3 regions of the Halomonas sp. LC1 genome follow, and region 3 is predicted to be linked to each of the others. Evidence: predicted binding sites of a transcription regulator. Region 3 holds the regulator's gene; each other region holds the start of a gene.
What was found. The regulator FliA, encoded in region 3, starts transcription of late flagellar genes. The targets are predictions, from matches to a motif close to CTAAAGTTNNNNNNNNNNCNGCCGATA.

Region 1 (10,303 bases), on a different contig from region 3:
GCGCACGTCGTTGGTCATGGTGGCCGTGAAGAGCAGGTTCTGTCGGTTCTCCGGCAGGCGCACGATGATTTTGTGGATATCATCGACAAAGCCCATATCGACCATTCTGTCCGCTTCGTCCAGCACCATGACTTGTAGTTCATCAAAGTGCAGCGCGCGCTGATGCGCCAAATCCAGCAGCCTGCCCGGTGTGGCGACCAGAATATCCACCCCTTCGATCAAGCGCTCTTTTTGCGGCGCGGTATCCACGCCGCCATACGCGGCCATCGAGGTGAGCGCGGTATGCTTGGCGTATTGCGCCACACTGGCTTCCACTTGAACCGCCAGTTCGCGGGTGGGCACAAGGATCAGCGCACGAATGCGTTTACCGCGCAGCGGCTCTGCGGCTTTGCTGAACTGTTCCAGCAGCGGCAGCACAAAGGCCGCGGTTTTGCCCGTGCCGGTTTGTGCGGTGGCGATTAAGTCTTTGCCCGACAGAATGGCAGGAATTGCTTGTTCTTGGATGGGCGTTGGCGTTTTGTAACCGAGTTCGGTAATCGCCTGAACGAGAGGGCTTGATAAGCCTAGTTTTGCAAAGGGCATGAGAAGCTCTGACAGAGTGTCGTAAGGGGTGTCGAAAATAAAAAGTGGTGCAGCATAGCGTAAAATCAGCTGTCCGACGCTCGAATACGCGTTTATTTCCATCCAACCTTTCCCCGTGTGCCCATCCCCACAATGTATAATCCTGCCATGACGCTAAACGCACGCGCATGTAGGGCGTTTTGTCTCCATTCCGAATGAACAGGGTAGTGGTCCATGATTAACACCAAAATTTACAAGGCGGTGTACGAACTCGCCGAAAAGCTGATGAAGGCCGCTGCCAAAGATGACCGAGCCACTTTTGAAGCGCTGTATGCCGAGCTGCAGGCGCTCTGCACCGAGCACGAGAACACCGAGAAAGACCACCCGGAGCAGTGGGAAACCCTGGCTGACTTCACCGAAGAGCTAGAAGACGCGCTGCCGATCTACCAAAAAGCGCTGGATAAAGCGGTGGCCAAGCAGTCGAATGACCACATTGCTTCGATTGGGTTTTCCATGGCGGCACTGCAAGTGGAGCTGGGCGACACGCAGGCGGCCATTGAACGCTTGCAGCAGGCCCAGGCCAGTGCCCAAACGATCGAAGATAACGAGCTGAAAGCAGAAATCGATGAACTGCTGGCCACGCTAACCCACGCCTAGGACCCCATTTTGACCAATAACGATATTTTTCGCCGTATTCGCTACACCTTCGATTTGAAAGACAACACCATCGTCAAGATCTTCGCCCTGGCCGACGTGAGCGTGACCCAGGAGCAGGTGACGGCGTGGCTGAAAAAAGACGAGGACGACGCCTTCGTGACCATGAAGAACAAAGAGCTGGCGTCGTTTTTGAACGGTTTCATCAGCTTTAAGCGCGGCAAGCGTGAAGGCCCGCAGCCTGCCCCGGAAGCGCAGCTGAACAACAATATGGTGTTCCAGAAACTGCGTATCGCGCTGAACATGAAAGCAGAGGATATTTTAGAAGTGTTCGAGCAAGTGGGCTTGCCGCTCAGCCCTCACGAACTCAGTGCGTTTTTCCGCAAGCCGAGCCATAAGAATTACCGAGAGTGCAAAGACCAAATGCTGCGTAATTTCTTGATGGGCGTACAGCGGCAGCTTCGGCCCAACGATAACGGTTAAGCGAGGCGCTCGCGTTTCACACACACGAAGATCGCATTGCCCGAGACGTTATCCCAGGGCGTGATGGTCTGGTAATCGTGCTCGAACACGTGCACCTCGAAGGTAGGCTCCAACAGGGCGATGAGTTCGCTAAAACTGACGGCCACCATGGGGTGCTCGTCGTGCCACACCTGCGTTGTCTCCGCCGTGGTCTTTTCGATGCTCAGTCGCAGCGACTGCCGCTCCCCTTGGCCGCTGTAGTGCCATCCCGAGCGGAAAGTGAAAGACTCCTCCGCCTGCTGGGCCGTGTGCTTTACGAACAGCTCGTTATCTATCCGCTGTTTATCCACCACGTTGAAGCAGAACACGCCGCCCTCGTTCAAGGCGCGGTGAGCGCTGGCGATGCAGTCGCCGAGCTTCTCGAGGCCATCGTTGTAGTGGATGGAGTAAAGAAAGCAGGTGATGAGATCCAGCGGTTCGTCGACCTCGAAGCGGCTCATGTCTTGTAGTGAGAAGCTTGCCTCTGGGCAGCGTTGGGCGGCGATATCCAGCATCGGCTGGTTGATGTCCAAGCCGCTGCTGGTGAAGCCAGCATCCAGAAAATGACGTACGTGGGGGCCGGTGCCGCAGGCGACATCCAGATGGCGTTTGCCTTCGTTGCCAAAAATTTGGTGCAGGCGGCGAATGGCGTTGCTCTGGGCCTGGTAGTCGATGTCGACGCACATCAAATCGTAGTAGCCAGAAAGGTCGGTGTAGAGTGCGTTGACGGACATAGTGGCCTAATGGTGAGGGCTGAAATACATTGGGTGGCGCATAGTAAACGAGCGATTGGGGTTTGAGAAGCGAAGGCAGGGGAGCCACGTATGCAAATATGCGTTGAGACATTGGAAGAGCAAGACGTAATAACGCTGCTTGAAGAGCATATGGCCGATATGCACTCCACATCGCCACCTGAAAGTATTCATGCCCTTGATGTGACGGCGCTCAAAGCGCCAGAGATTACCTTCTACTGCGCTCGCCGGGACGGCGTGCTGTTAGGGTGTGCGGCGCTGAAGGCGCTGGGCAACGGCCAAGCGGAGCTGAAATCCATGCGCACCGCGCCAGCCTCCCGCCAGCAGGGCGTCGCCGCTCAACTTTTGGCGCATTTATTGGAGCAAGCGCGCTCCCGGGGGTATCACACGCTGAGCTTGGAAACGGGGTCGATGGCCTTTTTTGAGCCAGCCCGGCGGTTATACGCCAAGTTTGGGTTCGAGTACTGCGAGCCGTTTGGTAGTTATCAACTAGATCCGAATAGCTGTTTTATGACGCGGCGGCTGAGTGAGTGATTTTGCACTCTTTCACAGTTTGGTTATCGCTTTAGGGGTAATGTGATTAAAGAAATGGTGCGATGCTCCGATAACTACTTAAGTCGCACGAATTGTTGGATTGCCATAAGAGGCTGCTATGCCAAAACCCCTTGCTCTTTTTCTCTCCGCTCTGCTGCTGGCGTTGACTACTCATGCGCAGGCGTCCAGCGTCGAGGCGGCGGAAGCGGCCGCGCTGGCGTGGTTGGAAGCGATCGATCAAGGTGAGTACGAACAGGCGTGGGAGAAGTCGTCGCCGCTGCTGAAAACCCCGCTGTCGCCTACCATGCTGCAACGGGTAGTAACGCTGGCGCGTAGCGAGCTAGGCAGCGTGGAGTCTCGGCGGCGCATCCGCATGTCGCAGTACACCTCGATGCCGGGTGCCCCCCGCAACGACTACAAAGAGTTCGCTTTTCAAACCCAGTTCACGAACAACCAGCGCGTGGTTGAAGTCGTTACGCCACATCTGGAAGAGGGCACGTGGCGGGTGAGTGGGTATTACGTGCAGTAACGTGCTTTGAGCGCCCATCAATAGCCGCCAACGCTGGCGGCTATTGTGTTTTTTCTACACGATCAATCCCGCCAGCGCCTGCATCCCCAGCACTACCAGCAGCACCACGCTACCCAGTACCAAGCTGGTTGTCAGCGCGTGGTGTCTCCACATGCTTTCCACTCGGTGACCAAAGCGGTGCACGAGCCACGCTAGGCCATAGTAGCGCAGCCCGCGGGCAATCAGGGCGGCCAAGGCGAACAGCACGATCGGGTAGCCGGAAAGCCCAGCGGTGATCATCGCCACCTGAAACGGAATGGGCAAAATGCCAATCGCTAAAATGGCGGCGAAGCCGTACTGGTCGAAGAAGCTTTGAAACGCCTGATAGCTTTGCTCCATTCCCATGAAGTCGATGAACCAGGTGCCCACCGACTGATACAGCACCATGCCCACGCCATAGCCCACGATGGAGGCCGCCAAACAGCCCAGCGTGGTGGCGGTGGCAATCGCCCAAATGCGCTGCCGGTTCACCGCCATGAGCGGGATCAGCACCAGCTCGATGGGAATCGGTAGGATGATGGTTTCCAGAAAGGAGAGCGTGGCGAGTAGCCACAGCATGTTTTTCGAGCCGTTGATACGCTCGAACCACTGTTTGGTTCGCGTGGAGGTGAAGGCCATGGATCGACGTCGCTATAGGGAAGGGTTGATGCGGCGGTAGAAGGCGGTGAGTAGGCTGTACACACCAAATGCGAATAATCCAATGGCGACGAACGCAAGCAGCCACTGGCCGAAGGCTTGGTGTCTCAGCGTGCTCAATGCTTCCGCCGTGCCGCCTGCTTGGCTAGGGTTGAACTGATAAGCCGCTATGATAAACAGGCTGCCCACGATCGCAAAGACCAAGCCACGCACCGCCAATCCAAAACGACAGACGGGGTAAGCCCAGCGCTGTACATGGGCGGGCATGGAGAAGTGGCGATCGAATTTGGCCTTCCAGCCTTTGATGGCATGGGCAACCCCCGCCCCAATCAGAGCAGCCCCCACGGCCGCGACCAACCAGCGCCCCAGCGGCTGCTGCATCAGCCAGCTAACGGCATCCTGAGAGCCGCTGCCAGAGCCGCCGGACGCGCCCAAACGAACGATCAACTTGGCTGCAAAATATGCCAGAAGCGTGTGAGTGACGGCACTGACCAGCAACCCGCCGCGAATCGCGAGGCCTTTGGGGCCATTGCCATGGTGGTCGGTGTCTTGAAGTGCTTGTAAGGTGCGCCACACGGCATAGCCCACTAATCCAAGGGCAATGATGCCGAGCATTATTTTGCCGAAGGGGGCGGTCAATACGCTTTCAAGGGCGCCGCGACTGCCTTCGGTTTGGCCCCCTTGGCCTAGCGCGGCCAGCGCGGCCAGCCCGCCCACCAGTAAATAAACCACGCCCCGCGAAGCGTAGCCCATGCGGGCGAACAGTTTCACCGCGTCCCGATGTGTCGGGGTATGATTGGCCATGGTGTCCTCCTGACGTGAATGGCGCTGCCGATCCTTCCGGCGGCCCATACTGTGCGTGTGACGGGGTATTGTCCAGCGTAGACTATGCGGCCGCTCGCAGGGTATGTTCACTCCCACCAGCGCCAAAGGCGATGGCGCTTGTCTTGCGCCTACTATCTTGAGCCGACTAGGGAACTCGATAATTCGATGAAGGATGCACGGCCTATTTTCTGGCGCGATGCGCGTATGCCCCATGTCGAGCTGCGCGAGATAAAGGATGCGCGACAGGTGTGCTACGCCCCGCACAGTCATGCGCACTGGTCCGTGGGGGCGGTGACCGCCGGTGTCAGTACCTTTATGTATCGCGATGCATCGCATCCGATCAGCGCCGGTGACGTGGTCATGATGAACCCACACTGGGTGCATGCCTGTAATCCCGTGGCCAACCAACCTTGGGCGTATCGAATGCTCTACGTGGATACCCGCTGGATGAGCGCGCTGCGTTATCGGCTTGGCTTGTTGCCCTCCCCACACTGGCAAGACATCGCGACGGCGGTCATCCGCCAGCCGAGTCTCTACCACCCGTTTTGTGAAATGGCCGACTGTTTGTTGGATGAACGTGTCGCGATCGATCAGAAGCGGCAGGTGCTCACCGCGTATCTGACCACGTTGATGACCGAGCTGGCGAAGGAGCCACCCCTGGCACCATCGCCGACGCCTGAGCTGCTGGCCCGAGTGGCCGAGTATTTGCGCACACATTGTGCCCACGCTATTTCGCTGGAGGCGTTATCCCAGCAAACGGGGTACAGCGCAGGGCACTTGATTCGAGCGTTCAAGCAGCATTACGGCTTAACGCCCCATGCCTATTTGATTAATCAGCGTATTCAATTAGGGCAGGCGGCGTTAAGGCAGGGCCAGCCGATTGTCGAGGCGGCGCTAACGGCGGGGTTTAACGATCAGCCTCATTTTCAGCGCACCTTCAAACGGCTGGTCGCGGCCACGCCGAATCAATATCGCACACCGTTATTCAAAAAGTAGATATATCGCACTGCCTGCCAAGCCTATTGCCAAACAGCGGTTGATCGTCAGTAGCACAATGGGGTGGTGCATATAGCGCTTGAGGAACGCTCCTGCGTAGACCCAGCTTGCCAGCGAGAACCAGCAAATAGGCAGATAAAGAGCCGCAAACAGACCGATGAGATAAGGATCGTTGCCGTTGGTGTACGCGCCAATGCCCGCCGCCGAGGCCAGCCACGCTTTTGGGTTTAGCCACTGCATCGCAGCCCCTGTGAAAAAGCCAGGGGCTTTATGTGGGTTGTATTCCCCCAGGCGGCCATCGTGTTGTATCAGGCGAACGCTGAGATAGAGTAAGAACACGATTCCGACCCATCGTAGCGCCTCTTCTAGCCATGGCATCACATGGAGCAGCGAGTAGAGACCCGCGCCAATGCCGAGAAACAGTACGATAAAGCCTAAGGTTGCCCCTGTAACAAACGTGAGCCCTTTGTGCACGGGATAGTGGGTGCCGCTGCTCAGACAAACGATATTCACCGGCCCTGGGGAAATAGACGCCGCCAAGGCAAAGGCCGACATGGGTAGCAGTAGGGATGTGCTCATGATAATCCTCCTGAAGGGAGGTGGCAGTGTGGGAGCAGGGCACCCTCGGCGTATTGCACAAAATTGATGTGTGACGTGCGCAAGATTCGGGTGGGGTTTGGCGGGTTAGCTGGTTAAGCTTGTTAACGATGAGTATTCCGCAACACTGCCCGTGAGATGGAAGCAATGAACGACTACGCCCGCATCGAAAAAGCCATGGCCTTTATGGTGGCGAATGCAGCCCAGCAGCCCAGTTTGGACACGATCGCGGCGCAGGTGCATTTGAGCGCGTTCCATTTTCAGCGGCTGTTTTGCCGTTATGCGGGCGTCAGCCCCAAGCGCTTTTTGCAGGCACTGACGCTGGCGCGGGGGAAGCAGCTGATCGCCTCTGCCCAGAGCCTCACCGATACCGCCCAGGCGCTGGGGTTGAGCGGCGGCTCGCGGCTTTATGACCATTTTGTCACGCTGGAAGCGGTGACCCCTGGGGAGTTCAAGCGCCAAGGGGAGGGTGTGGAGATTGCTTATGGTATTCACCCCACGCCGTTTGGCGAGGTGTTGGTGGCTGCCACCCCCAGAGGCATTTGCCGGATGGGCTTTCTGGCCGCTACACCCGAGGCGGATATTCTCGCCCTGATAGCCGCCGAGTGGCCGCGCAGCACGCTACGCCACCAGCCAGATGCCACCCGTTATGCGGTTGAAGCACTGTTCGAGCCAAGGAACAACGCTGCGCCTGGGGCGCTCTCGTTGCATGTGCGTGGCACCAATTTTCAGCTGAACGTGTGGCGAGCGCTGCTGATGATTCCCGACGGGCAGCTTGCCAGCTACTCCCATATCGCTCAGTGGCTGGGGGCTCCCAAATCGTCGCGGGCGGTGGGGAATGCAGTGGGGGCTAACCCGGTGGCGCTGTGGATTCCTTGCCACCGGGTGATTCAACAAAGCGGTGCGCTCGGCGGCTACCGCTGGGGGCTTGAGGTGAAACGCCAAGTGCAGGCCTGGGAAGCCGCCCAGCACCTTGAATCTCAAGAGAGCGCTCGTAGCTAGTGCCCAAAAACGGACCAGCCGGTGCGCTGCACGAACATCTCCAGCGCCCGGGTGCCCAGCAGGCTGTTGCCATAACGGTCCAGCCCTGGCGACCACACCGCCAACGAACCGCGCCCCGGCGCGATGGCTAAAATGCCGCCGCCTACGCCGCTTTTGCCCGGCAAGCCCACGCGAAAGGCGAACTCCCCCGAGGCATCGTAGTGGCCGCACATCATCATCAGCGAGTTGATCCGCCGCGCCCGCTGGGGTGACACCACCCGTAGGTTGCTAGGACGGTTGACACCATCGGAAGCCAGAAACAGCCCGGCGTGTGCGAGCTGGTCGCTGCTCATGGCGATGGCGCACTGGTGAAAGTAGGTGCCGAGCACTTTATCGACATCGTGGCGCAGCCGCCCGAAAGCTTTCATGAAGTGGGCCAGCGATGCATTGCGGTGTTTGTGCTCCATTTCCGAGGCGGCGACCTGGTGATCAAAGCAGATGCTATTGTCGTCGGCGATGTAGCGCACGAAGCTCAAAATTTCCGCCAGGGTCTCTTTGGGTTCGTGGCCCATCATAATGGCATCCACCACCGCAATGGCCCCGGCATTGATGAACGGGTTACGCGGTTTGCCGCTCTCGTGCTCTAGCTGAACGATGGAGTTGAACGGGTCGCCGGAAGGCTCGCGACCTACTTTCGACCACAGCCCATCGCCCCATTTGCCTAGCGCAATGGTCAAAGTAAATACCTTGGAAATACTCTGAATCGAGAAGGGCGTGGTCGCGCAGCCCGCTGAAAAGCGCTCGCCCTCGACCGTGGCCAAGCTAATGGCGAACTGGCTGGGGTCTACGTGGGCTAGCTGCGGAATGTAGTCGGCCACGTTGCCGCGCTCGGTCTCTTGCGCAAGCTCGGCGACTATCTCGTTCAGTATCTCTTGCATATCGGGCGTAATCGGTTGGTGGCGGGAGCCGCTACCCTAGCGGAAAATACCCAAGCTGTCTGCTGGCATTGCCTTGATGGCATGGCCCATAACGCTAACTAAGTTAACGCCTAGCTTGATTTAAGTGTTTGTTGCAAAAGGTCTCGGTGATTTCCTTGCGTCTGCTGGGGTGGACTCTAGACTGTCACGATAGCCGTATCATTCAAGGAGCAGGAATGGATAGGACATCCACCCCTGAGGCGTTGCCGACCGCAACGCTCAGGGAGACCATTGCCATTATCAGCCAAGTCATGGCCCCCAACGTGGCAAAAGGGGTCATTCGCCGCCGCCCGAACGTCGTCGGGGTGGTGGAGCGCTTCGGGCTGGATGCCAAAGGCATTCGGCAGCTTCAAGCGCTCAGTAAAAAGTATGGCCGTGGCCCGCTCATGCTGAACGTGCCTACAAAGAGGATGGCGGTGATCCTCGACCCCGCCGATGCCAACCATGTGTTGGCGCACACGCCGGAACCGTTCGCGACGGATGAAGCGCTTAAGCGCAGCGCGCTCGGTCATTTCGAGCCCAAGATGTCGCTTGTGTCCCACGGTGAAGCACGCCAAACGCGTCGCCACTTAAACGAGCGAGTGTTGCAGAGCGACTGCCCGCATCACCTGTTTGCCGATGCGTTCGCCCAGGTGGTCGAAGAAGAAGCCGAGGCGCTCGTGGCTCGCACTCAAACACGGTTCGATGAGCTGGATTGGCCGACCTTTCAACACGCTTGGGAGCGTATCGTGCGGCGTGTGGTGCTGGGCGATAGCGCACGGGATGACCAGACGGTCACCCGCGAATTAGCACGGCTGCGCAAGGCCGCCAACTGGGGCTTTATGCGCCCTAAGCGCAAGCGCTTGCAGCAGCGGTTCGAGCAACACTTGGCGTTTTACTACCAGCAGGCCGAGCCACATAGTCTGATGGCAATGCTCGCTCATCATACGAACCAAGAGGCGGATAGCGCCCCGGCGCCGCTGCAGCAAGTGTCGCAGTGGCTGTTTGCGTTTGATCCCGCCGGTATGGCGACGTTTCGAGCGCTGGCGCTCTTGTGCGCGCATCCTGAGTATGCGGCCAGCGCGCTCGACGAGGTAAATGATGCTTCGCCGCCTTCCATGGATCGGCTCAAGGCGAGCGTGCTAGAGGCGCTGCGGTTATGGCCCACCACGCCACTGATTTTAAGGCAGACCACCCAGGCGACTCAGTGGAAGCAGGGAGAAATGCCGGCCAACACGTCGCTGTTGATTCACACGCCCTATTTTCATCGCGACGAGCGCTACCTGCACGCTGCCCATCGGTTCCTGCCAGAGATGTGGTTGCGCCCGGACGGTGCAGGGCGTTGGCCCTTGGTGCCGTTCAGCGCCGGGCCGGGGGTGTGCCCTGGCAGGCACATCGTGCTGCTCGTCACTAGCCGATTGCTCGCTGCGCTTCTTCGGCGTGCGCGCTGGGCGCTGCATCCCCCCGACAAGCTGTCCGGCGAAGCGCCGATGCCGGGGTTACTTAGCCCGTTCCATGTGCGCTTTCGGCTGGAGCGTCATTCCGTTGAAAGTGATGCCACGGCGTAAGAAGGAGACCACGCGATGCCACACGCTCAGCCTACGACCGGTTTACGTTTCGATGTGCTGGTGAATATTCTGCCGGCGGAGGCCGATATTCCGCCGCTGCGATGCTATACGGCACGAGATGGCGGTACGTTGAATTATCGGTACTATTCCGCCCGCCGCGCCTCTGCCAACGAG
Region 2 (10,303 bases), on a different contig from region 3:
TCAAGCCCCGGGACCTGATCCAACTGTGCATAGGCGTGACGCAACCACACTTTCATCCTCTGACGTTCGGCGATGTTCATCATGCGCCGGTCGTTGGCCACCGCCCAGAAACTGCTGTCATTGAAATCGATTTTTTGGGTGAGCTTGGCATGCAAGCGCGGCAGCTCTATGAGAGTAGCCCCTTGCACACGGGCCTGCTGATACGCCTCTGACTGCGTAAAGCGCTCAAAGCTTTCGCCACGCCCAAGGTTCTGAACGACCACGACATCCACCGGCTGCGACGCGTAACGGGTTAACACCTGAGACAGTAGCGCGACTGAATCTGCGCCATCATCCATCACGTGCCACCACACGACCTGCATGCCCAGCTCCTCGAGCAGCCCAAACACATCGGTTTCCTCAATCCAGCGATTGATGGGCTGGGCGGACTGTGCGGCCAAGTCGATAATCAAATCCCGGTCTGGCGCCTCTTCTACGGCCGATAGCATGCCATCAAGGCTATCGTCATCGCCCACCACTACCGAAGAGGCGTACTCCTGATAAAATCGTGAAAACGTGCCGTGGGAAGCGTCGCAATCAAAGCCTAAAAATGGCCGCTCGTGATCGATGTAGTACTGCGCCAACACCCGCGCCGTCATCGACTTGCCGACACCGCCCTTCTCACCGCCAATAAAGTGAACCTTGCCCATCCTTGTCTCTCCGCCGTCAGGCCCGATGCCCTGTTGGAATTTAGCAGGAAAAAAGGCTAGCGGGATACGCCGCACCAACGATAAGGGTTTAGGGCTACGTATGAGAGGAGGCTTTCAGCATGGCGAAGGTGTGCTCCCGCTGCTGTTTTACAGCGCTGTCTAGGATGGCGAGCAGGCGGCCATAATCTTCTGCTTGGGTTTGATCCAAACCGTGATGCATTACTTTATCAAGCAACGTTTGGGTATCGCGGATCAATGCATCTAATTCCAATATGACCGTTTCGTGATCCTGCGATGTCATGTTGGCCTCATTGGCGCTGTTGCAACTGCTGAACCCGCTGGTAGAGCTGTTGGGCATTACTAATCGCAGTGGCCTCAAAAGCATCCAGACTGAGCAGCACGTCTTGCCGCGAGTCCTGCATCACTACCTCAAGCTCTTTGTGGTAGCGTTGCAGCAAATGCTCAAGATTCATGCGAATCATGGTCAGCTCTAGCTGAAATTCTGCCTGCAGCTTGGTGTAGCGCTCAATGTGTGCAGGAACCTCGCTGGTGTTAACGATAGAACAGATCATTCGCTCAACTTGCTTTTCAACAGCCGATAGCTTGGGGACAAGCTCTGTCATCACGTATAAAGCGGAAATGGTAGCGGCATTTGGCTTCACGGCATTCCTAAGGGTCTAGTGTAAAGGGGTCATGCCATTTTATGAGATTACTAAGACCACCTAACGATTAATTAACCTTATGAAATGGCGGCATATTGCTCTGCTACTTTCATAAAATCAGCTCCTACCCCTCACACCAAGCCTAACAACACTTTCCTGATGTAAATCCATAGATCACCCCAGCAAAGCCAGTACGTTCTGCGGAATTTGGTTGGCCTGTGCGAGTACGGACGTACCTGCCTGCTGCAAAATTTGTGCGCGGGTCATGTTAGCCACTTCGACTGCATAGTCAGCGTCCATGATACGTGATTGCGCAGCCGCCAAATTAGTAGCCATAAGCTGGTTCCCCTCAATCACAGAAGCCAGGCGGTTTTCCGTTGCACCCAGGTAGCTTCGCTTTGCATCTACCATACCAATGGCTTTATCTAACGCCGCGAGCGGGTTACGTGGTATCTGAATTCGAAAATCTTCTCCTACTTCTTGGATGCGCAAACGGGTGTGAGGCGTGCCGTTATCATTAAATCCATCCCCATCGGTTTGCACAAAAAACGCTTTATTCACACCTTTTTCTAACTCACTGGAGTAATATACAACTACTTGGCTATTGCCATTTTCGGTGCGTAAAACAATCTCGCCCTTTTGATCATGATCGACTAAGGTAGCTGTTTTATAGCCACCTAACAGCGAACTTTCGCCAGGCAGCTCAAAGTAATAGTTACCGTCTTCACCTTCTGTTAATACATTGGAGTAAGTTCTACCTTCGATGTCAGTGTATTCAACAGAGACGTTACGTGGGTCAATCGTGACCGTTGAAATACCGTGCACTTTGTCAACAACGTGCTCATCAATGCCAAGTACCGTAGGGGAGCTTTGGGTGGCGGTGACTGTATAGCTAACGGGTTCGCCCTTCTCATTCAGTTTGACATCTAGGTCAGCTTCATAATAACCATAACCACCGCTATTCAGCTCTCCCCGAATGATCCATTGCTCATCACTCGTGCGACGAATTAACTCTGCAGACCCTGGACTAATCTCGGCAAAATCATCACCCACAAAATCACTCGCAGCAATCGAAAAATCCGTTACAGAAGGCGTATAAATAACATTGCTATTAAAACTAGCGGATTGTTGCTCGATATCTACACCAGAGTACACTTGGCTGGCTGCCGTTAGCGTTAGCTCTTGGCTAGCCAATGCTTCTGTAATTGCGTAATAGCTATCAGTAGCACTGTCATAAGCATAGTAGCTACCATCATCGACACTCTGACGCAGCTCCGTGACATTGACCGCGACACCTGAATGATCGTAAACAACTTGATCAAAATCATTGGGATTGAAAGTATCACCACCCTCATCAAAACTAGGCACTGTCGAAAAGCTCTCACCTCCCGCTGGCGTATAGCCACTGAGCGCAACATCTAATTTATCATCTACACGAACGCCACTCAGACGCGAGTAAACAGGATCGACACCACCATCAAACTCTAGGTAAAAGGTTCCTATATTATCCTTATCTTCTACCAAACGGGGCGATGATAGCGACATGCCGCCTGCATTTAGGTATTCAACATTGGCGTAATCGGCCAAATTGTAGACGACGCCACCAAATTCAAACGTGGTTTCCGCTTGATAATTCGCAACAGGCTCAGCCTGCTTTGAAACCACTGCCGTGGGTGAAGACGTATCCTCAAAGCTGACTTCAAATTCAGCCTCATGATAGGAAAGGATGCCACCATTGTTGGTTTCAATATAATAAGCGTCATCGCCTCGCACGACTTTTTCATTAGCTGACAGGCCAGAAATGAAGGTTTCATCTAGTGTAAAATCTGTTCTAAACAGCGGTTGTGGATCCGTAATATCAACAACGCTCAGATCGGTGGCTGTTTCATGAGTGGCCGACACGTTAACACGAGAAAAGTTACCCCCTCCCATACTCACGTAGTAACTGTTGATCGCAGCGGCTTCCTTTTGGTGATCTCCGGCTAGCGAGACATCGCCCAACCCATAAAGCGTTCTTTCGGCACCCGCCGGAAAATTTGCTTCCGTCAAAGCATCGTCTACAACGATATCGTCAGCGGGACCAAACAGCATATCGCGAGGCGTCACGCTGCCAGGCTCTCCGGCTACGTTGAAGCCTGTTAGGCCCAACGCATCAACGCTGAACCCAGGAGGAGACAGGTCCACACCCAGCGCCTCTCCGTCATTTGCCCCTACTTGTAGTGATATATTCCCTGCTCGCCCGGTCATCAGAGGAATACCGTTGTACTCCTTCTGTTCGACCAGCCGATCGATCTCCATCAAGTTTTGATTAATTTCAGCTTGAATAAAGTCACTATCACGCGTTTGGTTAGTATCGTTTAGGCCTTGCACAGTTAATTCACGAATGCGCTGCAGCTTATCGCTGATACTACCCAACACACCCTGCGCTGTTTGTGACAGAGACACGCCATCATTAGCATTGCGCGCCGCTTGGCCAAGCCCTGTGCGCTGCGCTTGGAAGCGGTTACTAATGGCCTGCCCTGCTGCATCATCTTGGGCACTGTTGACACGCAAACCCGATGCCAACCTTTCCATGCTGGTGGCCAGCGCGGTGCCCGACTTGCCCATGCTTTGCTGGCTAACTAGTGAGGCCAGATTCGTGTTGATGACAGCCATGCCAATACCCATCTTCCATGAACGTTATATGAATAATAACGGCGTGATTCACAGCAACTTTAGAGAAATATGTGGCTATGCGCGCCTGGGCACAATCACAAAAAAAACCGACCCCCATAGGGAGCCGGTTCATTATGCTACTTAACGATAGAGAAACTTCCCTATCGAGGCCAAGCCTCAGATTAACCCAGCAGAGAGAGTACAGACTGCGGGATCTGGTTGGCCTGGGCCAATACAGAGGTACCGGCCTGCTGCAGAATCTGCGCGCGAGTCATGTTGGCTACTTCAGTGGCGTAGTCAGCATCTTCGATGCGCGAACGAGCAGCAGAGAGGTTGGTCTCGTTGGTGGACAAGTTTTCGATAGCTGATTCAAAGCGGTTTTGGATCGCACCCAGGTCAGAGCGCAGGTTATCAACCTTGCTCAGAGCAGCATCCAGAACCTCCAGCGGATCTTCTGTACGCTCGCCTTTAGTCACAGCTTCTGACGTTAGGTTGCCATCTGCACCAACGAAGTACTGGTTAGCGGCAGCATCAGTAATGTTACCATTGTCATTAACAATCAGATCCACAGACTCTTGGGCCGCTTGCGTATACTCATCATCAGCATTTACGTATACGGCATTCCCGTTGGAAGTCACGTCAAGACCATTGCCGCCATTATCGCCAGTTAACACAATAGCATCTTGCCCAGCAGCACCGTCACGAGAGGCGGTCGTGGTCGTAGTGATGGTAAGGCTATTTGTTTCCGCTGCAGCCGCCAGATCTTCAGCAGAGATTTTCACATCATTTAGTGTTACAGAACCACCACCAGAAACGTTATTAACCGAAGAGCCATCTTCCAGTGTCAGGCTTATCGTACCGTCATCCGCATCAGCAGTAGAAATCGCTGCAGTTAGGTTAGTAGTAGTTGCCGCATTCAAGGTTCCACCTACGTTATCGTAAGTGAGTTCACCAGCTGTGGTAATATACAACGCGGTGCCATCGCGATCCGTGATGGTACCATCATCTTGAATAGTGATATCAGTGCTTTTAGAACCATCCTCTGTAGCATAGACCGCATTTTGAGCTGTACCTGTGTCTACATAAGTATCAGCCTCACCAGCCGTTACGCCATTAGTAATGTCGTAAGTGAATCCACCGGCACCATCGCTAACCAGCCCGTCTAAAGCAACTTCACCAGTTGTGGTGTTACCGAGAAAAGCATCAAGGCCAGCCGCAGTTGCACCGGCTGTCACCTCGATTTTAACACCCTCTTCGACGCCTTTAAGGACATCAATCGCATCTACTTCGGTATTATCAGTGACCATGGAATAGGTGCCAGCATTTAAGGCAACGTTACCGCCATCCGCTACAATTTCGTCCAAGTCGTCTTTGGTGGCAGCAACGTTTTGTACTTCACCTTTATCATTGACGTTGAAGCCAGCAAGCTCCAGAGTATCACGGTTAATTTGCTCAAGGTTGATTTCAATGGCTTCGCCATCATTAGCACCAACCTGAATTTTCAGTGTCCGCTGAGTGCTGTCGACTGCACCCACGTTTTCACCCAATACTTTAGTACCGTTAAAGTCAGTTTCTTTAGAGATACGATCAATCTCTGTCAGGCGTTGATTGATTTCAGCTTGGATGGAGTCCAGGTCTGAATCAGAGTTAGTGCCGTTTTGTGCCTGCACTGACAGTTCGCGAATACGCTGCAAGTTGTCGTTAATTTGGTTCAAGCCGCCTTCAGCAGTTTGCGCGATAGAAATACCATCATTAGCGTTACGCTGAGACTGAGCCAAACCGGTGATTTGAGCAGTCATTCGGTTGGCGATAGCCTGACCGGCCGCATCATCCTTGGCGCTGTTGATACGTAAACCAGAGCTCAAACGCTCCATAGAAGTTTGCAGAGCAGACTGAGACTTGGACAGATTCTGCTGGCCAATCATGGAGGTGATGTTGGTATTGATCACTGACATGGTGATTCTCCTTGCGTGTGAACTGGCCGTCAGGCCCGCTTTTCGGCTACTTGTTGCGCCGTTATATTGATTAACGGCCTGATGAGGAGAACCTTTAGGGGTGAGTAGTAAAAAATTATGTAATGTTTGGTAAATGGGGTGATGACTTTTGGCAACTAGCTGACATCGGTCGCGAGCCAAAGCTGCCTCCCACAGTAGTCACCACCTTCACCACCTACCTTGGCTGCTTTTACACTGGCTCTTGCCACCCTCACCCTGGCTCAGAAGTGAAAAAGCCCCCTTGAAATGGGGGCTAGCGGGCAGTTTGTAGCGGCTACCTCTTACGGCCTAGCTGAGCATCTAGCGCATCAAACTGTTGGGTGAGGTAGCTACTCATGCTGTTCATCTGCGCAATCATACTGTCCAACTGGCCGAACTGGGCGCGGTAGCGGCTGATGGTGCGCTCAATAGTCATTTCCATGCGCCCAAAACGCTCGTCTAGGCTTTTCACCCGGTTTTCAGCACCGCTAATGGCCAGCTTCACTACCCCATTGTTGCCAAGCATTTGCTCTACGGTGGTGCTTAATCGACCCGCCATCCCCGCGTCATCCGTTTCCCCTGCAAAAAAGTCGCTTAACGCCTGGGGGTTGTTGGCTACTAGGCCACTTAGCTTATCATCATCGACTTCCAGCGTACCATCACGCTGTAGGGTAATGCCTAACTGGCTTAGCGTGGAAAGTTCGCCGCCTTCTATACCGCCCGTTAGCACGCTGCGCAGGCGGCCTTCAATGGTACGTACGGTGTTATCGCCTACCAGCTCACCAGCGGTTTCGGCATCGCCGCTGAAGCTGGTGAGTTTGCCAATGGTGCCTTTTAAATCGTTGAACGCTTTTACGAAGCCATTAATGGCTTCGCGCTGCTTTAGCGTGTCGCGCTCTACGTTGATGGTGCTGGTCGCTGTTTCACCATCGGCAATGCTGAGCTCGGCTAGATTCAGCGTTACCCCTTGAATGGCACCTTCTATTTGGTTGTTGGCACTGCTAATGGAAATGCCGTTAACCGTGAGCGCTGCATCCTCACCTGCCCGCTTAGTAGCAGCATCTTCGGCAAAAGGCCCTGCCACCGTGACTTCAGGGGATTGGCTGGTATCTACAAAGCTAAAGCTGGCAATAGAGGCATCCGCTCCGGTATTTTTTGAGCTGAGTGCCAGTCGGTAGCCTTGGCCGTCATTAATAATAGTGGCGTTGACGCCTGCGTCTTTATTGGCATTAATCGCATCGCGTATCGCGGAGAGGCTGCTGCCAGGGGCGATATCAATATCCACAGAGTCCGCACCACCAAAATCCAGCCGTAGCGCCGTTGCGCCTTGAAGGTCTAGCGCGGTGTCCCGGTCAGTCACACGGGTTGAGGCCAGCGTGCCAGAAGTGGCTAACTGCGATACCTCTACCCGGTAGCTACCGGGCAATGCACTGGCAGAGGTAGTGGCGTTAATGGCATCGCCACGTACGTTCGCGGAAAGGCTTTGGTAGAGCTTCGGGTCGTTGAGTTTCGCTACAGTATCTTGAAAGCTGTTTAGCGATGTTTGCAGCTGGCCGTAGGCAGAAATCTTATCCTGCTGTTGCTCTTTTTGGCGGGTAATCGGCGCGAGTTTGCCCCGCTCCGCTTCTTGAAGCTGGTCTAATAAGCCGGTGAGATCCAGGCCAGAGCCGACGCCTAGGGAGGTTATTGTCGCCATGCAGATGTTCCTCGGTGCAAAAGGCTAAACCCACAGTCATTCATACATTGCGCCAGCGGTGGCGTTTCGACTGAGTTTAATAGCAATTTTATCGACGAAAAAACGATTAACTTTAGGCCTTTTTTATCACTTAACCATGAATACCCCATTACCCCAACAAAAACGCCTGCTTAGCGCAGGCGTTTTGTATGACTCGACAGCAAGCTACATTTAATCACGGCCTAACTGAGCATCCAGCGCATCAAACTGCTGTGTGAGGTAGCTGCTGGTTTGATTCATTTGAGAAATCATCGTATCCAACTGGCCAAACTGAGTACGGTAGCGAGAGATGGTCTGCTCGATGGATTGCTCCATGCGTGTGTAACGCTCACCCAGCGACTCAATGCGATTCTCAGCACCAGAAATCGCGCCGGATACCGTGCCATTAGTGCCTAGCAACTGCTCGATGGTTTGGTTGATTTGACCTGCCATACCTTCGTTATCGGCAGCGCCGGCAAAAAAGGCGGAGAGCGCATCCTGATTATTGGCAATGGCATCGTCTAGCTTGCCGCTATCCATTTCCAAGGTACCGTCGCGCTGCAGCGAAATACCGATATCCGTCAGCATCGAGAACTGGCCTTCGATACCTCCACCCAGCACACTGCGTAAACGCGACTCCACCGTGCGTACCGCACTGTCGCCCAACAGCTCCCCAGCAGCGCCCGTTTCAGCATTAAAGCTGGTGAGTTCGCCAATGGTGCCTTTTAGATCGTTGTAGGCATCGACAAAGCCAGTAATCGCTTCGCGTACTGCGCGGGTATCTTGCTCGACTTTAACTGTGCTATCGCCTTCCGCCTGAAGGTTAAGCGTGACGCCCTGAATCGCACCTTCTACCTGATTAGAAGGGCTGGTGATGGCCACACCGTTGACATTAAGCACCGCATCTTGGCCTGCTTGCGTAAACTCTGATTCCAACTGCCCGCCAAATGCCGCCCCTAGCGTTATGCCTGAAATAGACGCGTCTTCACCGGTTTGCGTGGAATTGAGCGCTAGTCGGTAGTTTTCACCGTCAAAAATAATAGAGGCAGAGACACCACTATCTTCTTTCGCGTTAATGGCATCGCGTACTTCTTCAAGCGTACTATTCGCAGCAATGTCTACCTCAACGTCAGCTTGATCAGCGCCTGCAAAGTTGAGGGTCAGTGTGGTCGCTTCTGTGGCCAGAGCAGTAGTTAAGTCCGTTACGCCTGCTGTTGCCAGGGTGCCAGATGTTGCAAGCTGTGTAACGGATACGTTATAGCTACCGGGCTGCGATTCGCCATTGGCCGTGGCAGTGAATGCTTCACCGCTAACGTTGGTCGAGAGACTCTCATACAGTGTACTGTCGTTGAGAGCATCCGCTGCGTCCTGAAAGGCAGAAAGGGCCGTTTGCAGCTGGCCGTAGGAAGAAATTTTGGTTTGCTGGGTTTCCAGTTGCCGTTCGATAGGGGCCAGCTTGCCACGCTCAGCGTCTTGCAGCTGATCGAGCAAGCCGTTGAGATCAAGACCTGAACCAATACCCAATGATGAAATGGAAGCCATACATTACCGTCCTTTTTTGAAAAAGCCGCCTGTCGTGCTGACGCCCCTTATCAATACTGTTCAATTACGTTAATTCACTCATGGTATTTATCGGCCCACTGCTACTTAACTTTAGGGAAAAAAACCACTCGGTACGAGATTTATCCTACTGTGCGGATCAGCTTTACCATACGCATGGCGGAGTATGGGCCAGCTGTGTGGCGTTTCCATGACATCTACCTCAATCGCCTCTTTAGACCTTGGTCTAACACCCAGCCCTGCTTTACAATGCACCGCAGCAACTCCATTTCGCTGCGATTGCAGGAGCCACACCCCATGCCCGCTGAAGCGCTACCCTCTGCGTCGACTGCCTCTTTTCACATTCAGCGTAGCTTACGCCACTGCCTTTCTAGCATGGCAGAGCTGCTGTATGAGAGCGGCCACGTGCTCGAAACGATCACGCTGCCGCAGCGTGGGTTGTCACGCCAGGAGCTAGACGCTCTGCGCCATCAGCACCCTCGTTGGGCGCTTTGTCAGAAGACGTTGGAAGAGAGCGATGCCGCCATGCTTAACGACTACGGTCGCTTCGTTTTGACGCCACTCGGTCGAGAATTGATGTTCGATATGTTTGGGCAAGGCGCCGCTGACTGCGCCTAACCGATGTACAGAAGCACAAGACTAGTAAAGAAAACGCCCGCTGGAAGGAAGCGGGCGTTTCAGAGCACTCAAATAGCACTAAGTCGTTGAGAATACGACCTAACGCAGACCGAGCAGTGAAAGAATAAACAGGACGACAACGATCAGGCCGATGATATAGATAATGTTACGCATAACGGCACTCCTTGCTTTAGCGTTTCATGGAAATCAAAGGGTTGCTTCCCTTCAATAGGCGCTTTTAGCGTAGCAGGCTTTTTAACGATTTGCGTAATCGCCATGATTGCCTCTTTGAGGGAACCTTGCTTCATCACGGTTTTCAGAACCTTACTTTTCCTTTCTTAGGTGCTGCCATGAAAACCATTGCTCTTGCGCTGACATGCGTGCTGAGTGCTGTGACAACCACCCACGTGGTCGCCCAAATGCCCTCTCCCA
Region 3 (10,303 bases):
CTTTCTGGGCTTCGATCAAAACGAGCAGGAGCCGTGGTACATGACCTTTAGCTTGGCGGGGGCAGACGAAGCCTTGGCGCGGATGCAGGTGCTATGCGCTGGCGCGGCTGCCGAGGCACCCAGCGCGCCTTAGAGCACGCGCTCTTCGGCCAGCTCTACCCGGTTGCGCCCGCTGCGTTTGGCTCGATACATGGCCACGTCGGCGCGGGCCATGAGCGTTTTACAGCTATCGCCTGGCTGCCAAATCGCCACGCCAATGCTCACCGTGATGGGTTGCTCAAGACCGTTGACGTGCAGCGTCGCGACGAGGCTACGCAGCCGCTCCGCCAGGCCGACGGCAGCGTCCATGTCCGAGTGGGTCGCCAGTACCACGAACTCTTCGCCGCCCCAACGCCCCAGGTGGTCGCAGCCGCGCAGGGACGTCTCCACTAGGCGCGCCAGCGACACCAGCACGTCGTCGCCGACGCTGTGGCCATGGGTATCGTTGATCTGTTTGAAGTGATCCACGTCGAACAGCAGCAGCGCAAAGGCCGCGCCGTATCGCTTGGCCGCCACCAGCTCTGCATCGATGGCTTGTTCGATACGGTAGCGGTTCCACACCTGAGTGAGCGGATCGAAGTGCGCCAGCTGCTCCAAGCGCTGGTTCGCGGCGGCCAGCGCTTTACGCTCACGCTCTAAATGCATGTTCAGCGTGCTGATCTCATAGGCGGAGATGGCCAGAGTCAGATCTTCCCCCAAGTCCATGACGGCCAGTCGCTCGACGCGCTGCCACGCCTCGCTCTTGCCCACCACCTCTTCGCACCAGGCCGCCGACGGCGCGACCATCACCGACGGTAACGGTGCCGAGGTCGGCTGCATTGCCCAGTAGAGGGTTTCCACCTGCTCGGGCCGGAAGAACATCAGCCAGCCACGCTGGGCAGGGCTCATGGGTAGCGGTACGGCCAGAATGCCGCACTGTTCGGGCATGCACAGCGATGCGGTCAGCGGCTCGCTTGCAGCCCCTCGTGTGCACCAGGGGCCGCTATGCCGATGGGCTTTCTCCAGGCGTTTGACGAACTGGCAAATCACCGCCGCTTCGGGAGTATGACCACAGGCGTAAACACTGCCTTTCAACCACAGCGCCACACCGTGGGCGCGGAACAGCGAGCACCATGTCTCTGCCTGAGCCTCCAACAAGTCGGCGGGACTTTGCGGCTCGCTCCGGGCATTCGTGGATAGCACCAGGCTATCCTGCACGCGCTGCAAATAGCGGGCCTCTTGTCGCGCCCGAAGTAGCAACAGCCGCTGGGTCGCCATCTGCACCAGCGTGCGTACGGCATCGCGCACCGGGGGCGATACGGGATGCGGCGCTGCCGAGTGACAAAACAGCAGGCCCCATAGCCCATTATCGCCCTGCATGGCCAGGCTCAGCGAACCGCGAACGCCTAGCCGCTGCAAGTAGCGCTGGCGCTCCGGCGCAGGGGCTCGTAGAAAACAGTGGCGCAGATCGACGTTCTCACCATCTGGCGTACACGGCAGCGGCGGTTCGGCGGGGGCACACACGTCATAAATCAGGCGAACGGGATGCCGTTCGTAGGTTCGGCGTAGCGTGACGGGAAAGTCACTGGCCGGGAAGCGCTGCCCCAGCAGCGCAGGCAAAGGACCACCTTGCGCCTCGGCGACGATCAGCCCGTGCCAGTCGCTATCGAAATGGCACACCGACACACGGTCGTGGCCGGTCAACTGCTGCACGGCGCTCACCAGCACATCCAACAGCTCTTCTTGATGGGTCGCTTCGGCCAAACGCATCAAGCGCTCGTTGACAGTGCCTAGCAGTCGCCGTTTGCCCAACGGATTAAGAGGTTCGAGCTCGACGATCACATGGTGATGGGTGCGGTGAGCGTGGATCTGCAGCCGCGTGGTGGTATTCGGTGGCCGGAAGGCCAGGGGGCTCGCCAGCCGCTGCTGCCCTTGAAGCTCTTGGCGCAACCGCTGACTCAATCGTTTACCCAGGACGCTGGCAGGCGTCAGCGCCTGGTGCTCTTGATCCACCACCCCTAGCAGCTTGGTCAAATGACGGCTGACCGCTTGAATGTGCTTACTCTCAGCATCGAGCACCATGACGGCGCCAAACGATTGGAGTAGCGAGTGATGCTTCGACACGAAGATAGCCTCGAGATAGTGCTTTACCCCTCGACCTGCTGCCGTAGCAACAGTTCAACGCGCCGGTTGGCTGCTCGCCCTTCCGAGGTAGCGTTACTTTCCATGGGTTGGGTGTCGGCGTAACCGACCGCCCGCATACGTGAAATGGCAATGCCTTGCCGTTCTAATTGGCGCACGACCGCAATGGCACGCCCTACCGACAGTTCCCAGTTTGAAGGAAACCGCGACGTCGAGATAGGCACATTATCGGTGTGGCCTTCAACGGAGATTTGACCGTCGAAGGTCTCCAGTACGGAGGAGAGCCGTTCTAACACATCTTGCCCTTGAGGCGTTAGCACATCGTTCCCGCTGGGAAACAAAAGGCTGTCATCGATGCGCAGGGTCACCCCTTCTTGACCCTGGGAGACGCTCACACCGGGTATATCCAACCCTGCCATTTGAGGCTGCAAGCCATCATGACGGGGGTGGATACCGGTGGCAAGACTGGCCAGCGGCAGCGATGTCACGGCGCTGGCGGCACGCATGGCATCGCTATCGCCCCCTTCGCCACCGCCCGGCGGCGTCAGGGCCAGCAGCAGAACGAACAGCGTGATGAGCAGGGTGAGGACATCCAGATAGCTGGTCAACCAGCTTTCGTCGCTCTCCCCCGCCGCAGCGGGCAGCTCCAGGGCATGCCGTGAGTCGCGGTCGAGCATGGCATTACCCTTTGAGTGCGGAGCCTACGTCGGGACGCGGTTTGACGTTGGCGTCACGGATTTCATCATGGTAGTTCGCCACGAAAGAGTTGAGCGTCTCTTCGATGAACGATGGCAGGCGACGCTTGGTGATCAGAGAAATGCCTTCTAGCACCATGTTCATGGTGATCAAACGCTCTTCGGTGCGCCGCTCTAGTTTGACCGCAATGGGCTTGAACACGAGATTGGCCAACAAAATGCCGTAGAACGTGGTCAATAGCGCCACCGCCATACGCGGGCCGATGACCTGCAGATCACCCGCATCCATCACTTCGAGCATGTTGACCAACCCCACCAGCGTACCAATCATCCCGAAGGCGGGTGCGTAGGTCGCCATGGTGCGAAAAATCTGCGCTTCGGCGTGTTCGCGGGCTTTCAAGCGGGCGATACGCCAGCGCAACATGTCGAAAATCTCATCCTCTTTGGTGTTGGCGATCACCAGTTGGATGCCGGTGCGCAGAAACGGGTTACGGGTGTGCTCGAGCTCCCGCTCTACGGCACGCACATCGCCTTTGAACCATAGCCGCGACATGGCGACCAGTTCGTTGATATCGTCGCGCACGTACGTATTTTCACGGCGAAATACCAAGCCCACCAGGCGAACCACCCGCAATACTTCCTTCAACGGATAGCTGATGAAGGTCGCCGCCAGCGTACCGGTGATCACGATGGCCAAACCCGGCAAATTGATAAAACTTTCGGGCGACTCTGCGGTAAAGAACAGCACGCTCACCAGCAGCAACATGCTGGCAAAGATACCGATCAGCGTAGATGGGTTCATCAACGGCTCCTCGCCGGTTAGGGTTAGTGAGTTCCAGGGTTAATCGTGTTCGTGCAGGCGCGCCCGCAGGCGGCTCACCGCCTGGCTGTGCAACTGGGACACCCGCGACTCGGTGACGCCCAGCACGGCACCGACCTCTTTAAGATTCATCTCTTCTTGGTAGTAGAGCGCCATCAAGAGCTTTTCACGCTCGGGCAGTGCTTCGATAGCCTCGATCAGCGTTTGCCGCTGCTGCTCGTCGAGCAGCTGGTCGAACGGCCGGTGCTGGGCATCGTCCCCGGCGGGCTCGCCGCCATCGGCGACCAGCTCTTCGAACGGCAGCAGTTGGCCGCTATTAGTGTCGTTCAACAGCTGTTGGTATTCGCTCAGCGGCATCCCCAGCTCGCGGGCAATTTCGCCCTCTTCAGGAGGACGCCCCAACCGCTGCTCTAGACGACGCACTGCGTCATCCACCGCCCGCGCCGAACGGCGCACGCTGCGCGGCAGCCAATCGCGGGTGCGCAGCTCATCCATCATGGCACCGCGAATCCGCTGGCTGGCAAACGTTGCAAACGTTGCGCCCTGGGCAGCGTCGAAGCGTCCCAGCGCTTCCAACAGCCCGACCATGCCCGCCTGGATCAGATCATCTAGCTCAATACTCGCGGGCAACCTTACCTGCAGCGTTAAGGCCTGACGTCGCACCAGTGGCATGTATTGGGTTAACAGCTCACTCTGTTTGATCCTGCCTTGTGCTGTATACATCCTCGTGCCTCGCGGCTAAACGACCTTTACTGATAGTTCACTATCACCTGTAAACCCTGCACGCGTACCGGCCGCTGGCCGGGGGACAGGGCAAATCGGAAGTGCAGCGGCGCATTCGCCAGCGCACCTTCCAGCGCGGTGGTGCTGCCACGCATGCCCGACAGTGCTACACAGCGCTCTGGGTGACACAGCCACGCGTTGATAGGCTGGCTGGGAGGCGCCTCGAACCGCCACTGAACACGGGACAGGGTCGCCGCCCCCAACGGGATGCCTGCCGGTGGCGCAATCGCCTGACTGTTGCTGGTGCGGTCATTCATAGCCACCAGTACGCCCGGTACGTCGCGACTCCAGCTGCCGGGGGTCGCCGCCTGTACGTCAAGCGACAGCAGGGCAGCACTCAGCATTGCGGCGAGCGCTAACCGCCCAATGCACGACTGTACAACGTTTTTCCACACCGGTAAGGCCATCGGTCTCATACGTTGGTCCCCATGCTGCATCATTTTCACCTCGGCGGACAGCCGTTCAGCGCGCCAGCAGTAGCAGCTCGATGTCCAAGTAGTGCGCGGCGGCATCACGCAAATTCTCCAGCAGCCCTTGGCGCGGTAGGTGCGGCTCGTGGAGCGCTAGCAGACGTCGCGGGCCGCCGTGCTCCCGCACTTGGCGAAGCACCCGATACATACTGGCGAAGGCATCGGCATCGCTGCTGACCCATAGCGCCCAGCGGGCATGCGCCTTCGCCAGCGTGGCCAGCGACGGCGTGTCGGCCATGACCACCTGAATCTTCCAATCCTGGGGGTCGCCTGCCCATTGGCGGCCCAACGCAGACCACTGCCCCAAGCGGCCGCGCACTTTATCCACCTGCGCGGCCCCCGTGTTCGGGAGCCCTACCACGACCAGCGGTTTTTGAGGGCGCGGTGGCGTCACCGTCGCGGGCTCGGCGGCCGAGGCGACCGTGGGTGCCAAGGCGTCCTGGGTATGCACCGCGGCCTCTTCGGCAGTGACGGGCGCGGCAGGAGCCGCTGTTGCGTCCTGGGCATCTTGCGGTTCGTCCTCTGCGGCCCGCTGCTGGCGCTGCAGATCGGCCCATTTACGCAGGCCCGCCGCTTGATCTTGACCGCTCATACCAAGCCCTCACGACTGACGCTACCTAGCTGACGAATGGCATCACGGGCCATCAATACATGCACCAAGGCGTCCAGCAGCGCGGTGTCGCGGCGTTTTCGCTGGGTACCTAGCAGACGCAGCAGATCGGCCCGTAAGGCTTGGGCCGCTTCGTCATCGGCCAGGTCCAAATGGCCCGCCACTGTGGCGGCACCGCTGGCCATGAGTAGCCGCAGCTCACTGCTCACTTCGCCACCATCCGCTTCTTTCAACTGCTGCCAAGCCCGCTTGGTGAGCGCCGACAACCCGTCACTCTGTAACTGGGTGACCAGCAGCGATAGCACATCGCTTCCCAGTCGGGCAGGCGTCAGCCAGTAGCGGCGCACCACGCGCTTGCTGCTCTCTGGATCGCGAACCTCGCCGACCCAGGCCAGCACGGCGTTGCCAGCGGCATCTGTCGCCTCCACGTAGGCGGTCAGCAGCTGCATGCCTTGCCCGCGAAACCGAATGTTCACGGCGTGAGTGAGCGTACTCTCTTGAAACAGCGTGCGCAGGGTGTAGCGCTCGCCCTGACAGTGTACGCGTTGACTCGCGGACACGGCGCTGACCCAGGTCAAGTGTTGGTCGGCGAGCCATGCCAGCGTGTCTGGCTCCGGTAGAGCGGGCAGCAAGTGGACGGCAATGTCTGTCGGGCAGTGCGCCAAGCGTGGCTGCCATCCCGCCGGTTGGCGGTGCTGTAAACGCGTTAGCGCCAGCCAAGCGCCTTGTTCGTTCAGCGCCACGTCCGGCATCGACCAGTCGCAGCCACGCTCGTTGCGTCTTGGCGACCACACGATGCCCATCGCGTCATGGGTGGCCTGCGCGCCGGTCAGCAGCGCCTCCAGGCGCTGGTCCTGCACTACGCTGGGCAACGCCGCGATGTCCCAGGCGGCCTCTAACCGATGAAAATCGACGACCCGCTGACGCAACCGCGTCAGGACCGACGACAGCCTGCGTCCTTGGCCCAGCACGTCCCGGGACCAGCGCGGCAAGCTCACCGGCGCGGACCGGTTCGCCGAAACGTTGGAAGCACGGGTAGATAGCGCTTGATCGATCAACCCAGAGGGCGTTGCCACGGCCATGTCCTCGGGCACCTGCTGGCCGTATGAGCCAAACAGCACGCGCATACCGTGGCGCATCACGATATCCAGCACGGGTGCCAGCCGCCCGGCTTCGTCTTGCTTGGTGATGATGCAGTCGTCGAGTTCGGCTCCAGCGGCACGTGCCGCCTGACGATAGCGCAACACCACTTCTTCGAGGGTCTCCGGCTGACTGGCGGCATTGAGCAGCAGCACCAGCCTGACGGTCGACTGCCCGCCCTGTAAATGCGCAATTTGCTCGATGACCCGCTGATCCCGCTGGCTCATGCCGACGGTGTCGATGATCACCCACTGCTTGCCTTGCAGCCGCCCTACCAGCTCGTCGATGGGCTGCTCGACGTCGAGGGCATACATGGGCGTATCCAGCAGCCGGGCGTAGATACGCAGCTGCTCGTGGGCACCGATCCGGAAACTGTCGGTGGTCACCAGGGCCACGGGCCGGGTACCGTGGCGCATCACAAAGCGCGCCGCCAGTTTGGCCGTGGTGGTGGTTTTACCGACACCGGTAGGCCCTACCAGCGCCACGATACCGGTTTGATCGAAAAAGCGCTCTTCGTGCGTGAGCACCTTCAAGCGCGCCATGAGCTGCTCGCGCAGCCAGGCGGTGGCAGCTTCCTGGCTGCCTTCCCGTGTCATCAGCTCGTTGGGCAGCGCTTCGAGCACCTCATGGCTCAGCTCGGCACTAAAGCCTACCCGCGCCAGCAGCTCTTGCAGGTGCTCGTAGGTCGTTTGTGCGCCGCGCGAGGGGTCGGCGACCGGCTGACGGCGGGAGAGCAGCTCACGCATATCCTGCATTTCCCGCAGCAGGCGCTCGCTCATCGCTTCCAGCGGGTCCGGCTGCGTCGGCAGCGAGAAAGCGGGGGCTGAGGCGGGAGCCGGTGCTTCACGGGGGGGCTCTACGGGGGTCGTCGGCGACGGGTCGAACTGATCGACGGCGTCGTCGGCCATGGCCAGAATTTCAACGCCGCCTTCGGTGCGGCGATTGGCGACGATTAGCGCATCGTCGCCCAGTACTTCGCGCACTTGGCGCATTACATCGCGACTATTTGCTCCGACAAAACGTCTCACGCTCATATGTCACCTGTTACCAATTTAGCGGCCACCCACGAGGGTGGTCACACGCAGGGTGCGGTCGTCGGGAATCTCGGCCTGGGACATGACCACCAGGTGGCGCATCCGGCGGCGCAAAAAGCGCGACAGCACCGCTCGCAGCGAGTGTTGAACGACCAGGACCGGCGCTTCACCACTGCCTTCGTGCTTCTCCAGCGCCTGCTGCGCCTGATTCATCAGCGTATCCGCCAGTCCCGGCTCCATGGCACCGTTACCGTTCATGGCCTGCATCAATACTTGTTCAAGCTGCGCATCGAGGCCCATGACGTGCAGCGTCTCTTGGCCTGCGAACCACTGCTGGGTAATCGCGCGACCCAGCGCGATACGCACCAGCGCAGTCAGCTCGTTGGGGTCTTTCTGCTGCCCAGCGTACTCGGCCAGGGTATCCAATACGGTGCGCATGTCGCGAATCGAGACGTCCTCGTCCAGCAAATTCTGCAGAATCCGCTGCAGTACGGTGAGCGAGATCGCTTTGGGCACCACTTCCTCGACCAGCGATTTTTGATCTTCGCCCAGCTTGTCCAGCAGCTTTTGCACTTCCTGGCGGCCCAACATTTCAGGAGAGTGGCGATGTAACAAGTGGTTCAGGTGCGTGGCAATCACCGTGCTGGCATCCACGACCGTGTAACCGTAGACCTGGGCATGCTCGCGCTGATTGGCGTCGATCCATACCGCGGGCAGACCAAAAGCGGGGTCTTGGGTCGGTGTGCCCTGCAGCTCCCCAGACACTTGGCCAGGGTCGATGGCGAGCCACTTACCGGGCTGCGCCTCGGCGCGACCGATTTCGGCACCCTTCATGGAAAGCACGTAGGTGTTGGGTGGCAGCTCTAAGTTATCGCGAATATGCACCACCGGCGGTAGGAAGCCCACCTCCTGGGCGAATTTCTTGCGCACGCTTTTGATACGCCCCAACAGCTCGCCTTTTTGCCGTGAATCCACCAGCGGAATCAAACGGTGGCCCACTTCCAGGCCCAGCGTATCTACCAGCTGGACGTCTTCCCAGCTGGCCTCTGGCGTTTCCTGAACCGGCGGTGGTGCCGTGGATATCTCTTCTTTGACCAGCTTATGCTCTTTGCGACGAATCAGATACCACGCCAAACCGCCCAGCAGCGCAGTGAAGACCAGGAACACGAAGTTCGGCATGCCGGGCACAAGGCCAAGTAAGCCCATGACCATGGCCGCCAGAATCATAACTTGGGGATTGACGAACAGCTGGCTGATCATCTGCTGACCCACGTCCTGCTCGGTGTTCACGCGGGAGACGGTGACGCCTGCAGCGGTCGAGATGACCAGCGCCGGAATCTGTGCGACCAAGCCGTCACCAATCGTCAGCAGCGTGTAGGTACGCGCGGCATCGGCAAAGCCCAGGTCGTGCTGCATCATACCGATCAGCAAACCGCCAATGATGTTGACCACCATGATGACCAGACCCGCCACTGCATCACCGCGGACGAATTTACTGGCACCGTCCATGGAGCCGTAGAAGTCGGCTTCCTGGGCCACTTCGGCACGGCGCTTCTTCGCTTCGTCTTCCCCGATCAGACCAGCGTTCAAGTCGGCATCGATGGCCATCTGCTTGCCGGGCATGGCATCAAGCACGAAGCGAGCGCCCACTTCGGCAATACGCCCGGCACCCTTGGTGATAACCATGAAGTTAATGATGACCAGAATGAGGAAGACCACCAACCCCACCGCGAAGTTACCGCCCACGAGGAAGGTACCAAACGCCTCGATGACCTTGCCCGCCGCGTCGCCGCCTTCGTGCCCTTCCATCAGCACCACGCGGGTAGAGGCAACGTTTAGAGAGAGTCGCAGCAGCGTCGTGAATAGCAGTACCGCCGGGAACGCCGCAAAATCCAGCGGCTTTTCGGCAAACATGCTGACCAGCAGCACCATGATCGACAGCGCAATATTGAAGGTGAACAGCAGATCCAGCGCGAACGGAGGGAGGGGCAGAATCATCATGCCCAGAATCATTAAAATCAGCAGCGGGCCAGCGAGCAGCTTCATGCTCACGTCGTTCATCCAGGGTCGCTGATTGATCAACTGGCTTAAGCCTTTCATGTTTGCGCCTCATTGCTACCGGCGCGACGGCCGGGACTGTCCATTTCCGGGGGAACCGGTAAATTATCGGGAGTGGGGGGCACCTCGCCTCCTTGCTGTGCAACGTGCTTCAGACGGTAGGCCCAGGCCATGACCTCGGCCACGGCGGTGTATAGCTCTGCGGGCACCTCGGCCTCTAAGTCAACGTGATGATACAGGGCACGCGCCAGAGGCGCTGCTTCCAATCGCGGCACGCCGGCCTCTTCGCCTATGTCACGGATGCGGGCCGCCACGGCATCCGCCCCTTTGGCCACTAGCCGCGGAGCCCCCATGCGCCCCTCTTGGTACACCAGTGCCACCGCATAATGCGTCGGGTTGGTGATGATCACATCGGCTTCGGGCACTTTGCTCATCATGCGTCCACGTGCCATGGCCTGCTGCTGTTGGCGAATGCGCCCTTTGACGTGAGGGTCGCCTTCGGAGTCCTTGTGCTCCTGCTTCACCTCTTCTTT

Region 1: the regulator FliA is predicted to act here: its motif matches at 3,049-3,075, upstream of QIT27_RS15615 (DUF4019 domain-containing protein).
Region 2: the regulator FliA is predicted to act here: its motif matches at 7,765-7,791, upstream of fliD (flagellar filament capping protein FliD).

The regions. Positions count from the first base shown of each region.
Region 1 is NZ_JASSPG010000009.1:176,000-186,302, reverse strand. Features, by position in the region: gene QIT27_RS15640 (DEAD/DEAH box helicase) at 1-582, opposite strand, end outside; gene QIT27_RS15635 (tetratricopeptide repeat protein) at 796-1,218, shown strand; gene QIT27_RS15630 (YehS family protein) at 1,228-1,698, shown strand; gene QIT27_RS15625 (class I SAM-dependent DNA methyltransferase) at 1,695-2,450, opposite strand; gene QIT27_RS15620 (GNAT family N-acetyltransferase) at 2,541-3,002, shown strand; gene QIT27_RS15615 (DUF4019 domain-containing protein) at 3,121-3,531, shown strand; gene QIT27_RS15610 (YqaA family protein) at 3,586-4,188, opposite strand; gene QIT27_RS15605 (DUF1206 domain-containing protein) at 4,201-5,010, opposite strand; gene QIT27_RS15600 (AraC family transcriptional regulator) at 5,197-6,027, shown strand; gene QIT27_RS15595 (LysE family translocator) at 6,013-6,606, opposite strand; gene QIT27_RS15590 (bifunctional transcriptional activator/DNA repair enzyme AdaA) at 6,772-7,626, shown strand; gene QIT27_RS15585 (glutaminase) at 7,623-8,543, opposite strand; gene QIT27_RS15580 (cytochrome P450) at 8,759-10,129, shown strand; gene QIT27_RS15575 (alpha/beta hydrolase) at 10,145-10,303, shown strand, end outside.
Region 2 is NZ_JASSPG010000005.1:42,142-52,444, forward strand. Features, by position in the region: gene QIT27_RS09210 (P-loop NTPase family protein) at 1-689, opposite strand, end outside; gene QIT27_RS09215 (hypothetical protein) at 784-990, opposite strand; gene QIT27_RS09220 (hypothetical protein) at 998-1,261, opposite strand; gene QIT27_RS09225 (flagellin N-terminal helical domain-containing protein) at 1,526-4,006, opposite strand; partial or broken gene QIT27_RS17065 (flagellin) at 4,189-4,461, opposite strand; partial or broken gene QIT27_RS09230 (flagellin N-terminal helical domain-containing protein) at 4,489-5,961, opposite strand; gene fliD (flagellar filament capping protein FliD) at 6,275-7,675, opposite strand; gene fliD (flagellar filament capping protein FliD) at 7,886-9,235, opposite strand; gene QIT27_RS09245 (hypothetical protein) at 9,551-9,871, shown strand; gene QIT27_RS09250 (serine hydrolase domain-containing protein) at 10,222-10,303, shown strand, end outside.
Region 3 is NZ_JASSPG010000008.1:44,851-55,153, reverse strand. Features, by position in the region: gene QIT27_RS13675 (hypothetical protein) at 1-133, shown strand, start outside; gene QIT27_RS13670 (sensor domain-containing diguanylate cyclase) at 130-2,142, opposite strand; gene QIT27_RS13665 (OmpA/MotB family protein) at 2,166-2,837, opposite strand; gene QIT27_RS13660 (motility protein A) at 2,842-3,657, opposite strand; gene QIT27_RS13655 (RNA polymerase sigma factor FliA) at 3,697-4,398, opposite strand; gene QIT27_RS13650 (flagellar protein FlhE) at 4,425-4,874, opposite strand; gene QIT27_RS13645 (hypothetical protein) at 4,921-5,520, opposite strand; gene flhF (flagellar biosynthesis GTPase FlhF) at 5,517-7,712, opposite strand; gene flhA (flagellar biosynthesis protein FlhA) at 7,731-9,812, opposite strand; gene flhB (flagellar biosynthesis protein FlhB) at 9,809-10,303, opposite strand, start outside.